One region of the Amycolatopsis sp. WAC 04169 genome, then DNA from elsewhere that is predicted to be linked to it. Evidence: predicted binding sites of a transcription regulator. Region 1 holds the regulator's gene; the other holds the start of a gene.
The links. The regulator HspR, encoded in region 1, represses chaperone genes until heat shock. The targets are predictions, from matches to a motif close to ANNTTGAGTNNNNNNNACTCAANNT.
Positions count from the first base shown of each region.

Region 2: DMC61_RS19475 (adenylate cyclase) is a predicted target of HspR. The motif match lies at 5,294-5,318, and genes of this name have one in related genera.

Region 1 is NZ_QHJI01000001.1:170,732-178,031, forward strand. Features, by position in the region: gene DMC61_RS00850 (globin domain-containing protein) at 1-1,114, shown strand, start outside; gene DMC61_RS00855 (globin domain-containing protein) at 1,346-2,554, shown strand; gene DMC61_RS00860 (lytic polysaccharide monooxygenase) at 2,714-3,466, shown strand; gene DMC61_RS00865 (DUF305 domain-containing protein) at 3,463-4,059, shown strand; gene DMC61_RS00870 (heat shock protein transcriptional repressor HspR) at 4,109-4,537, opposite strand; gene dnaJ (molecular chaperone DnaJ) at 4,543-5,715, opposite strand; gene grpE (nucleotide exchange factor GrpE) at 5,749-6,486, opposite strand; gene dnaK (molecular chaperone DnaK) at 6,483-7,300, opposite strand, start outside.
Region 2 is NZ_QHJI01000007.1:7,011-14,310, forward strand. Features, by position in the region: gene DMC61_RS19420 (TetR/AcrR family transcriptional regulator) at 1-100, shown strand, start outside; gene DMC61_RS19425 (bifunctional nuclease family protein) at 179-652, opposite strand; gene DMC61_RS19430 (MerR family transcriptional regulator) at 873-1,634, opposite strand; gene garA (glycogen accumulation regulator GarA) at 1,631-2,098, opposite strand; gene gcvH (glycine cleavage system protein GcvH) at 2,224-2,607, opposite strand; gene DMC61_RS19445 (CDP-alcohol phosphatidyltransferase family protein) at 2,671-3,282, opposite strand; gene DMC61_RS19450 (hypothetical protein) at 3,320-3,553, opposite strand; gene DMC61_RS19455 (hypothetical protein) at 3,792-4,088, opposite strand; gene DMC61_RS19460 (hypothetical protein) at 4,123-4,371, shown strand; gene DMC61_RS19465 (hypothetical protein) at 4,395-4,772, shown strand; gene DMC61_RS19470 (hypothetical protein) at 4,788-5,168, opposite strand; gene DMC61_RS19475 (adenylate cyclase) at 5,319-6,287, shown strand; gene DMC61_RS19480 (hypothetical protein) at 6,290-7,264, shown strand; gene DMC61_RS19485 (adenylosuccinate synthetase) at 7,261-7,300, shown strand, end outside.

The sequences.
Region 1 (7,300 bases):
GGTCACCGCGATGGTGCGGCTCATCCGGGACACCTGGGCGAAGTCCGAACCCTTCATCCCGGAGATCTCCCAGTTCTTCTACGGGATGCTGTTCACCCTCGCGCCCGCCACCCGCGACTTCTTCCCGATCAACATGGAGGTCCAGCGCGGCAGGCTGGTCCGCGCGCTGGTCCACATCGTGCAGATGGTCGACCGGCCGGACGACCTCGTCCCGTTCCTGACCCAGCTCGGCCGCGACCACCGCAAGTTCGGCGTCATCCCGCGGCACTACGAGGCCGTCGGCACCGCACTGCTCGCCTCGCTCAAGAACCACCTCGGTCCGGACTGGACACCCGAGGTCGAACGGGCCTGGGCGGAGGCCTTCACCATCGTCGCCCGCGCGATGCAGGAGGCCGCCGCGGCCGACGTCAACCCGGCGTCGTGGTCGGCGACCGTCCTCGAACACCGGCGGCTCACCTGGGATCTCGCCCTGGTCCGCGTCCAGCCCGAATTCCCGGTGCCGTACCAGCCCGGTCAGTACATGAGCGTCGAAGTACCGCAGCGGCCGAGGCTCTGGCGCTACCTTTCGCCGGCGAACGCGCCGCGCGAGGACGGCGGCATCGAGTTCCACGTGCGCGCGGTCGACGGCGGATGGGTGTCGCGCGCCATCGTGAGCCACACGCAGCCCGGCGACGTCTGGCGGCTCGGGCCGCCGCTCGGCAGGCTTTCGGTCGACCGCACCGACGGCCGCGGTGTCCTGATGATCGCGGGCGGCACCGGCATCGCGCCGCTGCGCGCCATTCTGGACGACCTCGCGCAGTGGGGCGAGAACCCGAAGGTCCAGTTGTTCTACGGCGGACCGTCGCGTGAGGACCTCTACGACCTCGACGAGTTGCGTGCCCTCGCGGCCACGAACCCGTGGCTCACCGTGACCCCGGTGGTCGAGCGCGGCGAAGAAGCCCCCGGCTGCGTCCAGGGCACGCTCGCGGAAGCCGTTACGCAGCAAGGGTCCTGGCCGGGGCACCGGATCCTCGTCGCCGGTTCGCCCGCGATGATCCGGGCGACAGTGTCCCGGATGCTGGTCGCGGGCAGCGCGCTCGACCAGATCGCGTACGACCCCTTCACCATCGACTAGCGAATTCGATTCCCGGAAAGCCACCCGATCGGCCGATCACGCTTTCCTTTACTTAGTGCCAGACGGGGTTGACGGCGCGTATATCGTTTGCTCCGATCGAGCGGGAAACAAACATTATCGGGCCCTTTCGCGACTTTCGGGCATACAGTCGGGAACCCTCGGGGGAACACGAGCACGATGACATCGGGTCTGGAGAATATGCCCGATCCAACTGGAGAAAATCGTTCACCCATGACTGCCGAAACAGTGAAATACGAGCATCCACCCGGTTCGTCCAGATCTTCACCGATCGCCGTCCCGCCTTTGATCGAGACGCCGACGGCGGACAAGTCCGTGCAGCTGGCCAAGCTCATCAGGGAGAGTTTCGCCGCCGTCGAAACGAAGTCCGAGGAGTTGTCCCAATACTTCTACGGGGCGCTCTTCGCCGTTTCGCCCGACGCCAGGGCGCTGTTCCCGATCAACATGGCGACGCAGCGAAATCGTTTGCTGCGCGCCCTCGTCTACGTCGTGCAGATGGTGGACCGGCCCGACGAACTGGCCACGTTCCTCGGCCAGCTCGGCCGGGACCACCGGAAGTTCGACGTCCTCGGCCGCCATTACGACGCCGTCGGCGTCGCGCTGATCGCCGCGTTGAAGAGATTCTTGAAGGACGACTGGACTCCCGAGGTGGAGGACGCCTGGGTCACCGCGTACGGCGTCATTTCGAAGAGCATGCGCGAGGCCGCCGGCAAGGAGACCGGGCCGGCGTGGTGGAAGGCGACCGTCATCGAACACCGCGTCGTGTCCCGCGACGTCGCCATCGTCAAGGTGCGCACCGATCAGCCGCTCCCGTACCGGGCCGGTGGCTACGTCAGCGTCGAGGTTCCGCAACGGCCGCGGATGTGGCGGTACTTCTCACCCGCCACCGCCCCGCACGACGACGGGACGATGGAGTTCCACGTGCACGCCGTGCGCGGCGGCTGGGTCTCGCGCGCGATCGTCCACCACACCCGGTTCGGCGACGTCTGGCGCCTCGGCCCGTCGCTCGGCGCGCTTTCGGTGAACCACACGGAGAGCCGTCCCCTGCTGATGATCGGCGGTGGCACCGGCGTCGCGCCGCTGCTCGCCCTGCTCGACGACATGTCGCGCTGGAAGAACAACCCGCCGGTGCACCTGTTCTTCGGCGGCCGCCGTCCGGAAGACCTCTACGCCCTCGACCAGCTCCGCGGGCTCGCCGTCACCTGCCCTTGGCTGACGGTGACACCGGTGACCGAGGAAGGCGCCATCACCGGCGGCGACCGCGGCACGCTGGCCACGGCGGTCACCCAGCGCGGGGCGTGGAAGGAGCGCGACGTGTACGTCGCCGGGTCACCGTCGATGATCCGGGCGACGATCGCGAAACTGCTCGCCGCGGGCACGGACCTGGGGCGGATCAAATACGACCCCTTCACCCTGGACTGAGCCGATGCTTCGTTCGTATTAGGCCGATCGGCTGTTCCACCTGGGCTCGACGCAGCAGTAGGTCAGTGAATCATTGACCACGGTCACCGGCGGATTTATGGTCTAGACCACATTGCTCCCCGTCGCGGGAACACCGTCGTTCCATCCCCAGGAGCCGGCATGACCGTCAAACGCAAGCTCGTGGCAGCCGCCGCCGGTGCGATCCTCGCCCCGATCGCCATCGTCGCCATCCCGCAGGTGGCCAGCGCCCACGGCTATGTGCTGTCCCCGCCCAGCCGCCAGGCGAACTGCGCCCAAGGCAAGGTTTCCGGCTGCGGTGCCATCGTCTACGAACCGCAGAGCGTCGAAGGCCCCAAGGGGCTCCGCAGCTGCAACGGCGGTCTTCCCGGATTCGCCGAGCTCAACGACGAGTCGAAGCCGTGGCCCGCCGCGTCGGTCGGCAACAGCGTGACCTTCAACTGGAAGTTCACCGCCTACCACCGGACCACGAACTACGAGTACTACATCGGCGGCACCAAGATCGCCGACATCAGCGGGAACAACTCCGCGCCGAAGGACCCGACGTCGCACACGGTGAGCCTGAACGGCTTCAGCGGCCGCCAGAAGGTGCTCGCCATCTGGAACATCGCGGACACGCCGATGGCCTTCTACAGCTGCATCGACCTGCAGATCGGCGGCGGCAACCCGCCCACCACCAGCAATCCGCCGACCACGAGCAACCCGCCCACGACGTCGAACCCGCCGACCAGCACCAGCAACCCGCCCACCGGCGGCACCTGGGCGGCCGGAACGTCCTACGCGGTCGGCAGCACGGTGACCTACGGCGGCGTGACCTACCGGTGCCAGATGGCGCATACCGCGATCCAAGGCTGGGAACCGCCGAACACGCCCGCCCTTTGGACGCGGCAGTGAAGCTGGCCCTCGTTCTCGTCGCCGGTCTCGTGGCCCTCGCGGGCTGCGGGGCCGGCGACGGCTCACCCACCAGCGCCGGTGCCCCGATCTCCCCCGTCCCCCAGTCGGCCGGGGCGTCCGCGGAGTACAACGACGCCGACGTGATGTTCCTGCAGATGATGATCGCCCACAACAACCAGGGCGTGGAGATCGTCAAGCTGGTCAAGGCCAAGCAGGGGCAGAAGCAGGAGCTGACGAATCTCGCCGCCGCCATCGAGGCGACGCAGCAGACCGAGACCACCGACATGCGGAACTGGCTGAAGGCCTGGGGCAAACCCGAGACGGGCTCGGCGGATCCGCACGCGCATCACCACCACGGTGGCGACGGGCTCACCGACAAGGGACTCCTCGAAGCACTGTCCAAAAAGGATGGTGCGGAGTTCAGCCTGGACTTCGCGGACATCTTCGTGGCGCACCAGCACAACGGGGTGGCGCTGGCGAGGACCGAGCTGAAGGACGGGAAGAACCCCGAAGCGAAGGCGCTGGCCCAGCGGATCCAGGACTCGCGCACCGGCGAGGTCCAGCAGATCCGGTCCCTGGTGCCCGGCCAGTGACGCAGTTAGTCCTCTAAATGCCGGGCTGACGCCCGGAGCATTTAGAGGACTAAGTGCGTTTTTTGGGCTTCCAGACCACGAGTGCCGTCTGCTGCCGCAGGGGAACGAGATCCTTGCGGTAGGAGGCGTGCACGGCCGCGGCCGTCTGTTCGGCGGCGAGGTACGCCGCGGTGAGCTCCTCGGTCAGTTCGGCGATACGCGAGCGAAGCGCGTCGACCTGGTTCTCCAGCTCGATGATCCGCTTGATGCCGGCGAGATTGACACCGTCCTCTTGGGACAGTCGCTGCACTTCGCGCAGCAACGCGATGTCCCGCATCGAGTAACGGCGTCCACCGCCGGACGTTCGGCCCGGCGACACGAGACCCTGGCGGTCGTAGGACCGCAGGGTCTGCGCGTGCAGGCCGGAAAGCTGCGCCGCCACCGAAATGACGAACACCGGGGTGTCCTCGTCCGCACCGTGCGGCAGCCCGCCGAACATCGTGCTCACCTGCCTTCGAGAAGTTCGGTGATCTCCGGTCGCGGATCGTGGTCGGCCATGGCCTCCGCGTAGGCCTCCAGCGCCTCACGGGCCTTGTCGTCCAATTTGGCCGGGATGGCCGCCTGCAGGGTGACCAGCAGATCGCCCTGCGAGCCGTCACGTTTCGCGATTCCCTTGCCGCGCACACGAAGCACGCGACCGCTCGCCGTACCCTGCGGCACCTTCAGCGAGACCTTGCCCTCGAGCGTCGGCACGGTGATCGTGCCGCCGAGGGCCAGTTCCGCGAAGGACACCGGCACGGTGATAGTCAGGTCGAGGTCCTTGCGCCCGAACAACGCGTGCGGAGCGACGTGCACCCGGACGTACAGATCGCCAGGCTGCGCGCCGCCACGGCCCGGTTCGCCCTGGCCCGCCAGCCGGATCCGCTGGTCGTCGGCGACGCCCGGCGGGATCCGCACGGTGAGGGTGCGGGTGCGGGTGCTGATGCCCTCGCCCGCGCATTCCGGGCACGGGTCGTCGATGATCTTGCCGCGGCCGCGGCAGTCGCGGCACGGCTCGGAGAACGCGAACGCGCCCTGGCTGCGGCTGACCAGCCCGCTGCCCTGGCAAGTCGCACACGTCCTCGGAGAGGTCCCCGGCTTCGCGCCGTTGCCACCGCAGGTGGAACAGGTCGCCGGGCTCGACAGCCGCAGCGGCAGGGTCGCGCCCTTGACCGCCTCGGCGAAGTCGATCCGGACGTCGGTCTCCACGTCGGCACCGCGTTGCGGCCGGTTCGCCGTGGCACCGGCCGCGGCGCCGCGGCGGCCGAAGAGGCCACCGAGGATGTCGCCGAGACCGCCGAAACCGCCCTGCTGCTGACCCGCCTGGCCGAAGATGTCGCCGACGTCGAACCCGCCGCCGGCACCCCCGCCCGGGAAGCCGAAGCCACCGGGACCGCCGGAGCCGAAGAGGCGGCGAGCCTCGTCGTACTCTTTGCGCTTGGACGTGTCGGACAGCACGCCGTACGCCTCGGAGACCGCCTTGAACTTCTTCTCGGCCTCCGCGTTGCCCGCGTTGGCGTCGGGGTGGTTCTCCTTGGCCAGCTTGCGGTAGGCCTTCTTGATCTCGTCCGCGGTGGCGTCGGAGGAGACGCCCAGTTCACGGTAGAAGTCCTTACCGATCCATTCCCGTGCACTCACCGAACGTCTCCTCCTTTCACGCCGTATCGCCGATCAGCGGTTGTTCTCATCGAAAAGTTCGCCCTCGAGCGGCAGTTCGCCGCCCACCGGCGGGTCCACCGGGGCGCCACCCGGCTCGTGGTCGGTGACCCCGACCATCGCCGGACGCAGCACGCGCTCGCCGAAGCGGTAACCGCGGCGCATGACCATGGTGACCGTCGGTCCGGTGACGTCCGGAGACGTGCTGTGCTGCACGGCCTCGTGCACGCTCGGGTCGAAGGGCTCGCCCTCGGCGCCGAACGCTTCGAGGCCCGACCGCTGCAGGCTCCCGACCAGCTTCTCGCCGACCGCCTTGAAGGCACCGGTCAGATCGCCGTGCTGCTCCGCGCGCTCGAGGTCGTCGAGCAGCGGAAGCAGGTCGCCGACGACCGACGCCTTCGCGCCGACGACGACCTGCTCGCGGTCGCGGTCCACGCGCTTGCGGTAGTTGGCGTACTCCGCCTGGAGGCGCTGGAGGTCTGCGGTGCGTTCCGCCAGCTCCTTCTCCAGACCGGTGGCCACCGACACGGAGTCGTCCACAATGGACTCCCCGAGGCCGGGGCCCGCGTGTGCCGCGGGCTCCGGTTCGACGGTGTCTTCGGCCGGAGCGGCGTGCTTCGGACCATCCTGGGTTTCGGCGGCCGGGGCGGCCGAGCGGACCTCACCGGTCAGCGGGTCGATCCGCCTACGGTCCCGCACGACCACCGGTTCCTCCGGGCCCCGGCCCTCGGTTTCGTCGTAGCGTCCCGTCACTTCTTGTCCTTCTCGTCCTCTTCGACGATCTCGGCGTCGACGACGTCGTCTGCCTTGGCCTGCGAACCGGTGCCCGCGCCCGCCGCACCGGCGGCGCCTTCACCGGCGGCACCTTCGGCGCCCGGGGTGGCGTTGGCGTAGAGCGCGGTGCCCAGCTCCTGCGAAGCGGTGTTCAGCTTCTCGATGGACTCGCGGATCTTCGCCGAGTCGGTGCCCTTGAGCGCCTCGTTGGCCTCGTCGATCGCGGACTTCACCTTGCCCTTGAGCTCGTCGGGCAGCTTGTCCTCGTTGTCCTTGACGAACTTCTCGGTCTGGTAGACCAGCGTCTCCGCCTGGTTGCGGGTCTCCGCCTCCTCGCGGCGCTGCTTGTCCTCCTCGGCGTGCGCCTCGGCGTCCTTGACCATGCGCTCGATGTCGTCCTTCGGCAGCGCGGAGCCACCGGTGATCGTCATCGACTGCTCCTTGTTCGTGCCCAGGTCCTTCGCGAGGACGTGCACGATGCCGTTGGCGTCGATGTCGAAGGTGACCTCGATCTGCGGCACGCCACGCGGGGCGGGCGGGAGACCGGTCAGCTCGAACATGCCGAGCTTCTTGTTGTGCGCGGCGATCTCGCGCTCACCCTGGAACACCTGGATCTGCACCGACGGCTGGTTGTCGTCCGCGGTGGAGAAGATCTCCGAACGCTTGGTCGGGATCGTGGTGTTGCGCTCGATGAGCTTGGTGAACACGCCGCCCTTGGTCTCGATGCCCAGCGAAAGCGGGGTCACGTCGAGCAGCAGGACGTCCTTGACCTCGCCCTTGAGCACACCGGCCT
Region 2 (7,300 bases), on a different contig from region 1:
CGACGGCGTCGCGGCGAAGTTCGCGGCCGATCCGAAGCTGGACCTGGAGCGGTACGGCCGTGAGCTGGCCGACCTGTTCCTCAAGGCGACCGCGGCCTGATCCGCATTCAGAGGACTAAACGCGCATGAAGAAGGGGCGGCACCAGCAGGCGCCGCCCCTTCGGTCAAGTTCCCGGGATCAGGTGTCCGCGCCGCGGAAGTCCTCCGGCGAGACCGAGTCGAGGAACTCGCGGAACTTCTCGACCTCGTCCTCCTGCTCGTCGGGGATGATGAGGCCCGCTTCCTCCAGCACCGCGTCGACGGCGTGGATGGGCACCCCCACCCGCAGTGCCAGCGCCACCGAATCGCTCGGCCGCGCCGAAACCCGGATGTCCCCGTCGAAGACCAGTTCCGCGAAGAACGTGCCTTCCTTCAGGTCGGTGATCACGACCTGTTCCAGCTCACGGCCCAGCGCGCCGATGACCTCCTTGAGCAGGTCATGGGTCAGCGGACGGGCCGGGCGGACTCCCTGCTGCTCCAAGGCGATGGCGGTGGCCTCGACCGAGCCGATCCAGATCGGCAGGTAACGCTCGCCTTCGGTTTCCCGCAGCAACAAGATCGGCTGATTCGCGGGCAGCTCCACCCGCACGCCGACGACGCGCATCTCGCTCATCGGGCTTCGCCTCCCTCTCGTGCGCACGGGCCGCAACGCTTGTCTCGACGACCAAGCGACGGTAGTCCCGACGCTACCCGTCTTCCGAGCGCTGTGCTCGCTGTCTCCGACATTCTCGGTTCGCCCGTGGCAAACCCGACTCTCACGGTACGGCATAGGGTGCCGAACATTCAGGCATTGACAAGTGGCCCCACAACGGCTCCCGGCCCCGTGGAACCGTTCAACCGCCCGTGACAGCCCGTATTCCGGCCTTCACCAAGAGCGTGTGCAACGCCACGGTCAAGGCCGCGAGCTCCCGGACGACCTCGTCGCCCCTCGCTTTGGCGTCCTCGTCACGATGCCGATACACCGGGGTCACGATCTGCTCCAGCAGGCCGACCTCGCGGTCGGCCGCCGCCCGGAAGGCACGCAGATGTCTCGGCTCGATACCGAATTCGGTCATCGCCTTCACGGTCTTGGCCACGAGGACCGCGTCGGGGTCGAAGAACCCCGCCGCACCTGGGCGCACCAGACCGTATTGCCGCAGCTCAGCCAGGGTGGCGGCGTCGATGCCGGCCTGGCGGAGCAGATCTTCCTCGGTCAGCCTGATCTCGCGATCGGTCTCGAAGTCCCCGGGGGACGGCAGTCCGCCGTTCTCCCCCGGGGCTTCGAGCGAAACGAGTTTCCGCGGCAGCCTCGGCATCGCCGCTTCCGGCGCGGCACCCCGATCCGCCGCGTCCAGCTGTTCCTTGATGACCTTCAGCGGCAGGTAGTGATCCCGCTGGGCGGACAGGACGAACCGCAACCGCTCCACGTCCGCCGGAGCGAACTGCCGGTACCCCGACGGGGTCCGGCCCGGCTGGACCAGACCCTCCGCCTCGAGGAACCGGATCTTGGAGATGGTGACATCGGGGAAGTCGCCGCGCAGCTGTGCCAGCACGGCCCCGATGCTCAACCCATCGCGCTGCGACGCATCCCGATCAGGCCGCCCGGCCGCCGTCACCGTGCCCCCTGGCCCCCGGATCCCGGGCCGGTCAGGAAGACCAGGCGGAACTTGCCGATCTGCACCTCGTCGCCACCGGCGAGGACGGCCTGGTCGACCGGCTCGCGGTTGACGTAGGTGCCGTTGAGGCTGCCGACGTCGATGACGACGAACTCGCCGCCCTCACGGCGGAACTCGGCGTGCCGCCGGGAGACCGTGACGTCGTCGAGGAAGATGTCGCTGTCCGGGTGCCGCCCCGCGCTGGTGGTGTCGCGGTCCAGCAAGAAGCGCGAACCCGCGTTCGGGCCCCGCTTGACGACCAGCAGCGCGGAACCCGCGGGCAGCGCGTCCACACCCTGGACGGGGGCCTCGGCAGCCGGAGGAGCCTCAGTGCCTTCGACGTCGGCCAGGAAGTCGGCCCGGAAGACAGAAGTCCGCTCCGGAGACTGCTCCGGGGGAACGCCGGGCCCGTCGTTCGTGCTCACCTGAGCTCTCCTAACGCATGTGTGTTGCCACTACTCAAGAACGTGTGGAGGTCAAACGTACCGTGCCTGATCGAATCTCCGGCCCGCGGCTCCCCCTTGTCCTCCCGAAGGGCCACGGCCTGCGGCTATTCCTTGATCAGCGCCTGGTACGCCTCGGCCTCCAGCAGGGATTCCACCGAGCTCGCGTCGTCGAGACGGAGCTCGATCAGCCAGCCCTCGCCGTACGGGTCGCTGTTGATCAGCTCGGGCGATTCGGTCACCGCGTCGTTGACCGCGACCACCTCGCCGTCGAGCGGGGCGAACAGCTCCGAGACGCTCTTGGTCGATTCGACCTCGCCGAACGCGTCACCCGAACCGACCTGCTTGCCGACCTCGGGCAGTTCGACGAACACGACGTCACCGAGCTGGTCCTGGGCGTACTCCGTGATGCCCACGCGCACGAGCCCGCCGTCGCGCACGGAGACCCACTCGTGCTCCTCGGTGTACCGCAGTTCTTCTGGAGTGGACAACGCCGCTCCCCTTTCTGATGCCCTCACTCGAAACCGACGCGCGCAGTTTCGCATCCCGCCGGGTCACGCGCCCGGCGCCTCCCGCAAGGCGCGCACGGTCTGGACGATGTACAGCACGCCCGAATAGACGTACAGGACCGCACCCCACGCCGTGAAGGCGTAACCGATCGGCCGGGCGATCGCGGCGATGTCGGAGCCGCCCTGGGTGAGCAGCAGGAACGGGAAGGCGTACATCAGCACGAAGGTGGCGCCCTTGCCGATGTAGGTGACCTCCGGCGGGGCGAACCCCCGGCGGCGCAGCAGCAGGACGCAGACGCCGAGGACGGCCTCCCGCACGACCAGCGGGACCACCAGCCACCACGGGATGATGTCGCGGATCAGGAAGGCGACGAGGGTCGCGAGGATGTAGAGCCGGTCGGCGGCGGGGTCGAGCAGCTGGCCGAGCCGCGACATCTGGTTGAGCCAGCGGGCGAGTTTGCCGTCGAGCCAGTCGGTGAGCGCGCTGAACACGAGCAGCGCGAGCGCCCAGCCGTCCTCCTTCGGGCCGAGGAGCAGCCACAGGAAGACCGGCACCCCGGCGAGCCGGAGGATCGAAAGCATGTTGGGGACGTTCAAGGCCTGCCGCAGCAGGGAAGGCTCTTCGCTGGTCACGCTCGGTTCGGGGGGCGTACTCACCCGCTCAGCCTAGCCAGCGGCGGCAGGTCCTTCCGCGTCAGCTGGCCCGGGTGTGCGTCCAGCCGCGGCGTTGCAGGTCCGCGCTGGTCAGCGCCACGGGCCTGCCTCGGTGGTCGGTGCCCATCCAGCGATGGTGGCCCGCCGAGTTCTCCAGGACGTACGGGCGGCCGCCACACCAGACGACGGTGCACGGGGCCGTCGGGGGAAGCTCCGTGCTCGCCGGTGCGGTGGCCTGGGGTGACGCGGGGTCGGTCTGTTCGTCGGTCTTCATCGCTCTCACGGTTTCGGTGACGGGGACTGGGACACGCCGGAGCGCTACTTGTCTTTTCGGCAGAACGGGGCCGCGCGTTAACGGCTCGGCGCCGGATTCGTCCGATCGGTTCGCGACGACAGCAGGGTGTTGCCGCGCCGTGAACGGCATATTAATTGTCCACAGTGGACAGTGATCGGGCGGTCCTCGCGTATCGCGGCGGCGCGGTCGCGATAGCCTCCCGCGAATCGAACGTGGCTCAATGCCACGACATCGGGCCCGGCCGGGTCAGAATGGGCCGGCCACGACCGGCCGACGAAAGGATCGCCTTGCCCGTCTCGACGACCACGGGAACGTGGCGGCGCCTGATCGCGGTCTGTGCCGTCGCCGGAACGCTCGCCGCCTGTTCGGGCGAAGCTCCGCCACCGCCAGTCACTTCGATGTCGGTCTCACCGCCTTCACTCTCGTTGAGCGCCTCCCCCGTGTCGGTGCCGCCGATCCCGTCCCAAACCGCGCCGAGTCCGTCCGCCGCCCCGACTTCCGCCCCCGCACCCAAACCCGCTGAACCGGTACAGGGTTCCTGCGGAACGGTGACCGCGGCGAGCGGGCTGACCCTGCAGGTGCTCAACGGGCCGGGCGTCTCGTGCGCGGACGCGACCGGGATCGTCGATTCGTTCCACAAGAGGATCGCCGGACGTCAGTCCGCGGGCTCGGACGAGCCGGTCAGCGAGACCGTGGACGGCTGGCTGTGCGTCTCCGGCGCTCCCGCCGCCCAAGGCGGCACCAGTTGCAGCAAGGGCGAGCAGAACGTGTTCGCCGCCGTCGTCCCCGTCGAATGAACCATCCCCGAGAAGAAGGGCCCATGAAGAGTCTCGCCGTGCTTCCCGCCGCGCTCGCCGTCGTCCTGCTGAGCGGTTGCGGCGCCGATCCCGCACCCGCGGCCGCACCGCCGCCGTCCTCCCCCGCTTCCACGCCGGCACCCGCCGGAACACCCTGCGGCGAGATCGCCGGACTTCAAGGCGCGAAGAACAAGGTCGTGGCACGCGGGAAAACCGACTGCGGCGAAGCGACACAGGTGCTCACGGACTACTTCGCCAAGCTGACACCCGCCGAAGCGGCGTCGCCGCAAGGCCCCGGGCCGGTGGTGATCGGTGCCTGGACCTGTGGCAGTGGGCCGAACGATCCGGTGACGAGCTGTTCGACCGAGGACGACCGGCAGATCGACGCCACCCGGAGCTGAGCACGGCCGGCGGCGTCACTTCGCGCGACGCCGCCGGTACAGGACGCCTAGCCCGATCAGCATTCCGAGCAGGACCAAGCCGACGAGCGCGACGACCACCAGGCTCAAGACCCGCGAAGTCTTCGACCGGTAGGCGAATCCGTCACCGGCGAAGATCCTGTCGCCCTCCGCGACCCTCTCACCGTCGATCCTCCCGTGACCGGTTCGCCCGTCGTCGAATCGCCACCCGGCCGAGCAATAGGGGAAGGTGCCGCTCATCGGCGGCCCCTCCTCGACGCATCCGGAGACGGCGGTGACCGTGACGTCCTCTCCGGTGTCCAGCTCGCGCACGCGGTCGCCGAGGGCTCCCCCGGTCACCCACAACAGGAAAACGAGCGGGATCCCGCCCAGCAGCATCAGCAAGAGAAACCTGGAAGTCCCCGGTTCACCTGACAAGAAAGTCCCTTCTTCCCGACCCTTCCAGGCTATTCGCCGAGGCGACGGAGTGATACGGGATTTGTACCCACCCCCTTGCCAGGCGAAGTAAGAGTCGTCTAGACTCAAACTATGCTCACCAGGGAAGACGCCATGAAGGCGGTCGAGGACGCGGCCGGCCCGGCCGCGCTGTTCGCCCGCCATCGCTACCGCGAACTGGCGGCCGTGCTCCACCCCGACCGCAATCCCGGCGACGCGCGGGCCCACCGCGCGGCGGCCATGCTCAACCGCCTCCACGACGAGTGGAAACGGTCCCGGCGTCAGACGGTCACCACGGCCACGTCGGCGTACACGCTCGTCGCTCCCCACGCGGTCGGCAGTGTCGCCACGACCTACCGGACCACCGGCCCGCATCTGGTCAAACTCGTCCGCGATCCGGCGCTCAACCCGCTGATCCACGCCGAATGGGAGGCGTTGCGCGCGCTCGACGGCTTCACCGAGCGGCACCGGTGGCTGCGCCCCTATTACCCGCGACTGCTCGACACGTCGGGGCCGGTCGCGAGGGGCGATCGGGCGTTCAGCGTCCTCGATCCGCTCGTCGACGGCTTCCTCACCCTCGCCGACATCGGGAAGGCCTTCCCCGGCGGGCTCGACGGCCGCGACTACGCCTGGATGCACCGTCGCCTCCTGCGTGCCATGGCAGGCGCGCACCGGGCGGGCGTCGTCCACGGCCACCTGACCGCGGACAACGTGCTCGTTCATCCGGCACAGCACGGCATCGTCGTCGCCGGATGGTCCTTCGCCGTCGAAGACGGTGCGCTTCCGCTGGCGGCCGACAAATCCGTCCACTACCCACCGGAAGTCCACAAAGGACTGCCGATGACCGCGGCCACCGACGTCCACATGCTCCACAGCTTGATGCTGGAACTGCTGGCACCGGACGAAATCCGCCAACGCCGGTTCGCCGAGGGATGCCTCCAGGACATCCCGGCACACCGACCCGAGGCCGTCGATCTGCTCGACGAGTACGACGAACTGCTCGCCGACCTGTACGGCCCCCGCACCTTCCGACCGTTCATCATCCCCGAGACAGGAGCCTGACCATGGGACACGGACACTGGGACGACAACGCCTACGCCGCCGCGAAGACCTTCCGGAAGGCCAAGGGCGAGGACGACTTCGGCTACACCGCCGATCTCCGCTCCAAGCCCGCGAAGGAATGGAAGGTCGCACCCGCGCTGGACCCGCTGAACGCCGTGCGGGAATGCCGGGATTCGGCCGACCACACCGATTCGACGCCGATCGCGGTGCTGTTCGACGTCACCGGGTCGATGCGCCGGGTGCCGCGGATCATGCAGGGCAAGCTCGGCAAGCTGCACGGCCTGCTGAAGCGCCGGGGCTACCTGGCCGACCCGCAGGTGCTGTTCGGCGCGATCGGCGACGCCGACAGCGACCGGGTTCCCTTGCAGGTCGGGCAGTTCGAATCGGACAACCGGATGGACGAGCAGCTGCGCACGATCTTCCTCGAAGGCGGGGGCGGCGGGCAGAAGAGCGAGTCCTACGAGCTGGCCGCGTACTTCATGGCGCGGCACGTCGTGACCGACGCCTGGCAGAACCGCGGCCGCAAGGGCTATCTGTTCATCATCGGCGACGAGCTGAACAAGCCCGCGCTGGAGGCCCGCCACATCCGCCGCGTGATCGGGGACGACGTGCGGGAGGACATCGACCCGGCCTCGGTGTACCGGGAGCTGGCCCGCAAGTGGCACGTGTACTTCGTGCTGCCGAACCAGTCTTCGTACTACAACGACCCGCAGATCGGTGAGCACTGGAGCGATCTGCTCGGCCAGAACTTCCTGAAGCTGGACGACCCGGGCGCGGTGTGCGAACTGATCGCCGCCACCATCGGGCTGGAAGAGCGGGTGGTCGACGTCGACCGCGCGCTCGCCGACCTCGCGGACGTCGGCTCGGTCGCCGAAAGCAAGGCGGTCGGCAAGGCGCTGGCGAGGCTCGGTACCAAATCGGTCGTCACGTCGGCGGTGCCCGACGCCGACGGGCCGAGCGACGTGGTGCTGCGATGAGTCTGCTGGACGGTCACGTGGTGGTGGTCGGGCTCG